Regions from separate parts of the Bacillus sp. ISL-39 genome, predicted to be linked through region 1. Evidence: riboswitches for the same ligand, from Rfam matches in the RefSeq annotation. Region 1 holds a riboswitch; the other holds the start of a gene.
The links. A riboswitch is a leader RNA that binds a small molecule or an ion and turns the genes downstream of it on or off. The one in region 1 is predicted to bind preQ1.
Positions count from the first base shown of each region.

Region 1 (3,158 bases):
ACTCCCGCTGTTTCACCTGAATACACCTTTAAAGTTCCGCCTTTAAACTGGACAAGGGGTGCATGTTCGGAATACACGTTTTGATAAGAAGTGGCTGTGCCTTTCAACTCCTTAGGCAGATTCAGCCACAGCTGCAGTGTATGGGCAATATCGTTATCAACCGCCTCTTCAGCATGCCGCGCACCGCTGCCAGCGTTCATGTACTGAATGTCCCCAGACTCCAGGATGCTGTGGCCGCCATGGTTGTCAATGTGCTCCAGCCTGCCGTCTATGATATAGGTGATTGTCTGGAAGCCGCGATGCGGGTGATCAGAAAAAGTACCACGCTTAAACCAGTCTTCCGCCATTAAAATGAAGGGGTCCAATTCCCTCCAGTTTTGGGGATTCAGCACAAGTCCTGCCTGGACATGCGGCATCCCTCTTTCCTCATATTGAACTGTCCAATGTTTCTTGACATCTCTTTTGAACATTTTGATAACCCCTTTTTTTACTAGCTGTAGTGACTATCCCCAAATTATAACAATCCCGCGATATATTTTAAATAAGACTGCTTTCGCATGTTTTGATACTGTACGAACACGTACCGTTATCCGCACTCTTAAAGGTTTCGGGCTCTTTTCGAAACTGCTTCCCAATCGAATATACGTCAATAATCGTAATAAGAGGAGTTATAAAGACCATCTAGTGCCGAAAAAGCGGGTGGCGTGGTGGCGTGGTCTTTAGAAGAGTTATAATGACCATACAGTGCCGAAAAAAGCGGGTGGCGTGGTCTTTAGAAGAGTTATAAAGACCAGCCAGTGCCGAAAAAGCGGGTGGCGTGGTCTTTAGAGGAGTTATAAAGACCAACCAGTGCCGAAAAAGTGATTGGCGTGGTCTTTAGAAGAGTTATAATGACCATACAGTGCCGAAAAAGTGATTGGCGTGGCCTTTAGAGGAGTTATAAAGACCAGCCAGTGCCGAAAAAGCGGGTGGCGCGGTCTTTAGAGGAGTTATAAAGACCATACAGTGCCGAAAAAGCTGGTGGCGTGGTCTTTAGAAGAGTTATAAAGACCATACAGTGCCGAAAAAAGCGGGTGGAGTGGTCTTTAGAGGAGTTATAAAGACCATACAGTGCCGAAAAAAGCCGGTGGCGTGGTCTTTAGAAGAGTTATAAAGACCATACAGTGCCGAAAAAAGCGGGTGGCGTGGTCTTTAGAGGAGTTATAAAGACCATCGATAGCCCAAAAAGCCGGTGGCGTGGTCTTTAGAAGAGTTATAATGACCATACAGTGCCGAAAAAGTGATTGGCGTGGCCTTTAGAGGAGTTATAAAGACCAGCCAGTGCCGAAAAAGCGGGTGGAGTGGTCTTTAGAGGAGTTATAAAGACCAGCCAGTGCCGAAAAAGTGATTGGCGTGGTCTTTAGAGGAGTTATAAAGACCAGCCAGTGCCGAAATAGCAGGTGGCGTGGTCATAAGAGTAGAGTAAGAAAGTCACTTCAAAGAGGTAGCCTTATTGGCTTTCTTTCGAATGATTCTGACTGGGCGCCTTTTATTTTTAGTCTTGGAAAGCTACCTGTATTCTATAAAAATAGTATTGTGAGAAGGCCTTTTATCCTATATAATATTAAATTGGCTTTTAAATAACGTGGTTCGTAACCATCCCACGTAAAAAAACTAGGAGAGATTATAAATGAATACTAGAACGATTGTCCGGAACGGAATCCTAGCTGCTTTATACATTGCCGTTTCTGCCGTCTTCCAGCCATTTGGCTTCACCAATGTGCAGTTCCGCGTATCCGAAATGTTCAACCACTTGATCGTTTTCAATAAGAAATATTTCTTTGGAATAGTTTTAGGTGTATTTTTAACAAATCTGCTTTTCTCGCCAATAGTCGCATACGACCTTGTCTTTGGAGTCGGGCAGTCAGTAATATCGTTGCTGATCACGATTTTCACAGCAAAATATATTAAGAGTATCATGGGCCGTATGATTGTGAACACATTAGTCTTCACGTTCACGATGTTCCTGATTGCGATTGAACTAAACCTGGCATTCCAATTGCCATTCTGGTTCACATGGCTGACAACAGCTGCAGGTGAATTTACGGTAATGGCTGTAGGTATTCCTGTCATGCTTGCGATTCATAAGCGCGTAAACCTTGAAAAATTAGTGTAAGTTAGATGAAAACGCATGGACAAGGGGTCCATGCGTTTTGTTATGGGCTGAACCTGGAAACGCGCTGTAAACATAAATCTAAGTTTCCAATAAGATTTTCACCATACAAGCCAGATATCTTACTATGTTCTCTTTCGTTTCTTCACTTTCCTCCGCGAAAAATGTTTTCCAAATCTATTTAGAGATTAATAAACGTTCCTCCTTCAACATATAATGCCTTTTTTTCTCATAGCATATTGTAGGACTTTTTCCTGAGGGGGTTCATTATGATCATTCATGTTGTGCAAAGAGGGGAAGCTCTGTGGCAGATTTCAAACAGGTATCAGGTGAGCGTAACACAAATCAGCGAAATAAATGGCCTTGAAAACCCAAACCAATTGGCCGTGGGCCAGGCTTTGCTTATTCCATCTTATGATGCTTTCCATTCAGTTCAATATGGTGAAGCCTTATGGTCTATTGCCCAGCGTTACGGGACGACCGTAGATGCCATTATTCGGGCGAACGCCATCACCAACCCTTCTCTGATCTACCCTGGAACCGTACTCCGCATACCCGCTGCCCGCCACACCATTCAACGCGGTGAAACCCTATGGCAAATATCCCAGCGTTATGGTGTAACCGTACAGGCAATCATCAAGGCCAATCAAATTCAAAACCCGAATCTGCTTTATCCAGGGACGATCCTGGTCATTCCCAAACCGAAACCAATGATTGAATCGAATGCCTTCACTTACCATTCCGACGAAAAAGCCATTGAGCTGGTCAACGAAGTTGCCGATCTGATGACCTATATCGCTCCATTCGCTTATGTCATCCAGCCTGACGGGTCTCTAGTCCTTTATATGAAGGACGACACCGAAGCTATCCAGACAGGACTGGCAAAAGGGGCACTGCCAATGATGTCGATCACCAACTTCACAGCCACTGAGGCTGGGGAGAATATTGCCCATGAAGTTCTTGCCAGTGAAGCAAATCGTAATACACTGCTCAACAATATAATTTC
Region 1 is NZ_JAGGQM010000005.1:160,152-163,309, forward strand. Features, by position in the region: gene J7E37_RS06880 (pirin family protein) at 1-470, opposite strand, end outside; PreQ1 riboswitch class I at 1,619-1,663, shown strand; gene J7E37_RS06885 (QueT transporter family protein) at 1,670-2,155, shown strand; gene J7E37_RS06890 (glycoside hydrolase family 18 protein) at 2,422-3,158, shown strand, end outside.

Region 2 (3,158 bases), on a different contig from region 1:
ATCTCCATCCACTCCCTTCTTGCTTCAGCATAACTAGTTGGAGTTTCATAGAGTTTCACAAACTCTACCCTTGCATCTTGGTATAAATGCTGTCTATTCGACAGGGAATCAGACATTTTTTCATAAATCCAGGCTACCATGTTTTCAGCAGTTGTATTCATAGGCGGCAAAGTTTCATTCAAATATCTGTGATCTAGATAAATTTCTATTTCTGATTTCCAAATATCTTTAATATCACCAAAATCAATCATTAATCCACGGTCATCGACAAAACCACTTAAGCCGAATATAACTTTATAAGTATGGCCGTGGAGGTTTTTACATTTCCCTTCATATTCATGAAGGTGATGAGCGGCATCAAAGGTAAATTCCTTGCTGACGAGCACACGCTTAGAATGATATTTTAATTGTTCTCTCTTAATATCTTTATCTATTTTCTGAAGCTGGTCGACGATCCTGAATTCGTACATCAAGAAACAACTCCTTCCAGGTACTCATCCAGCCCGTTTTTCCGTAACTTACAGGCAGGGCAAATCCCACATCCATCTGCAATGATTCCGTTATAGCAAGTCAATGTTCTTGTCCTGACAAATTCAAAAGCGCCCAGGTCATCAGCCAGCTTCCAGGTTTGTGCCTTATTCAGCCACATTAATGGTGTATGGATGACAAAGTTCTGGTCCATAGATAGGTTTAGGGTTACATTCAATGATTTAATGAACACATCCCGGCAATCGGGGTAGCCGCTGAAGTCCGTTTCGCATACACCTGTTACGATGTGCTTAGCGTTCACTTGACTTGCAAGCACGCCTGCAAAGGATAAGAACAATAAATTCCTCCCTGGCACAAAGGTTGATGGCAGTTTCCCTTCTTCCCCATCCTTCACCTCGATATCACTCCTGGTAAGTGCGTTAGGCGCCAGTTGGTTAAGCAGGCTCATATCGAGAACATGGTGTTTCACCCCAAGCTGGCTTGTGATGTCTTTTGCGCATTGTATTTCTGTGCGGTGACGCTGATTATAATCGAAAGTGACCGCTTCAACTTCCTTGAATTCCTTCATGGCCCAGAACAGGCAAGTCGTACTATCCTGTCCTCCGCTGAACACGACAACCGCTTTTTCATTTTTCATTAGAAAACTCCTTTACAACAGAAAAAACAGTACCACTAAGACAGCAGTACTGTTTTCCCTTAGTTTTTTTGAGAGGGTAGCTAGAACCTCTTCCGTAAAAACGGAATATGTAATTTTAACTTTCTCATTTTATCACATATTTTATAAAAAGAAAGCCTGTATTATTCCATCACTTTTTTGATTTTACCAGATCCTGATGCCTGAACCTTAGTGCTGACCATTTTTCGTCCATGGAGACATTGCTGACAGCTCTATAGTCAGATATATCTTGGACCAGCCTGAATAATGCGTCGCGGTTAATATCAGTTTTAACTTTTGAACTTTTCTTTGGGAAGGCAATCCAGAATACAGCATCCTCTTTCAATCCAGAAACAGCCTTCGGAAACCATTCCCTAACTTCCTGACTGTTGTTGGAAAATAATAGCATAAATTCATTTTTGTCTGATTCATCGCCAATATCTTCAATTAATGACTCGTATTCTTTCGGTGCGTTCATCACCCTGGCTGTCCCCTGTTTGTATCGTAATTTTTTTAATAATTCATCCATGGCAACCACCCTGATATTTAGTATTTGATTCATTTTCCAAATGGTGTAAACAGCTAAACCAACGTTATCTATAGCTTATTACATGATATTTTGAATGGTCAAGTTCCCCCATAAGGGCATCTTGCTCATTCGCAAATTTTTTAAAGGAATAAAATGATTACAAGCACCTATTGTTTTCATACTAAATAAAGGAGGATACAGATGGATAATGGAGCTTACTTTTCTGGAAGCCGGGATTTTTTAGGACAGGATTCTCTTGAAATCCAAGATTATGATCATCCGGAATGCCAAAGTCATGAATCAGCATTTTCCTGTGGCTCATCTGCAGAATTCCCATCAATGGATGAGCAGCTGGAATCAAGCTCTGATTATGGATATTGCCATAGCTACAAGGATGATTGTAACCCGGTTATTTTCGACCGTCGTTATAATTTCGCCGATCGCGAGTTATGCAGCAGGCATTTCAGCGTACGCTTGGGTGGTTTGCGTAATAAGATGGCAGCAGTTTTGCGAAGATATATCGGATGCAAAGTTATTATTGGGACCGAGTGTGACAGCAAGTTTAAAAAAATCAGTGGCAAGATTTCCTTTGTTGGAAATGATTTTGTCGAGATAGTCATCCTTAAAAATCCCGAGGGCAAACAAAAGCACTCGAAAAAGAAATACAGGATGATACCATTTGACACAATAAACTGGTTTGAAAGGGATCAAGGATCATAGAGACAACGCCTGAGCAAATGCTCAGGCGTTTCTGATTGTGATCAGGATTTTTTCAGATAACAGAAGGATGTTAAGGGTATTCCTTTAACCTGCCCATCCTGGCTGACTAGATGGATGTTGCCGTTTTCAATGCACTTTAATAAACCAATTTCCTTTTTCGAATTATAATAAACCGATACTTTTTCATCAGCAAATGTTTTAAGGTACATGGATAACTTGATCCTGAAGAAAATCTGGACTAATTCATGATCATCAGCAACTGTTTCTCCAAATTTGAATGTCAGGTCCCTGCGGAAACATGGATCAATATCAGCCAAAGGCAGTTTGTGAACAGGAGGTTGATATCGCTTCTTAGTCAAAACCAGGCAAACACTTTTGAAAGGGATTAAAAAGGTCTTTCGGTTCTTTTGGAGCTGGACAAAATCTCTGCCAACTAATTTTACGAATCCTTCCAGGTAATTTTTGCTCAGTTTCTTCTTTTTGTATCTATGCTTAGGCTTCAATTTATGCTTATTGGCCAGCCTCTTCTTTTTGTAATGTTTTGTCTTCTTAGTCTTCTTGTTTAATATTTCCTCGATTGTCTCTTCCGGACTGGTGTCTGCATTGTTCTCATCTGGATTTGAACAGCTTATTTTAATTTTCACCATCTCCCCTGCCAAGCCATCGAATAATATCCTGCGGCCAAATTCAAGCTGCTCGTTTGATAGTCCGAGATCCAATAGCATGCGATTGGCTCCATCGATTTTTTCCTCTAGTTCATGCAGC
Region 2 is NZ_JAGGQM010000010.1:124,660-127,817, reverse strand. Features, by position in the region: gene queD (6-carboxytetrahydropterin synthase QueD) at 1-470, opposite strand, end outside; gene queE (7-carboxy-7-deazaguanine synthase QueE) at 1-1, opposite strand, end outside; gene queC (7-cyano-7-deazaguanine synthase QueC) at 470-1,126, opposite strand; PreQ1 riboswitch class I at 1,180-1,222, opposite strand; gene J7E37_RS10245 (hypothetical protein) at 1,296-1,673, opposite strand; gene J7E37_RS10240 (hypothetical protein) at 1,875-2,393, shown strand; gene J7E37_RS10235 (hypothetical protein) at 2,435-3,158, opposite strand, start outside.
Region 2: another riboswitch for preQ1. It lies ahead of queC (7-cyano-7-deazaguanine synthase QueC); the one in region 1 lies ahead of J7E37_RS06885 (QueT transporter family protein).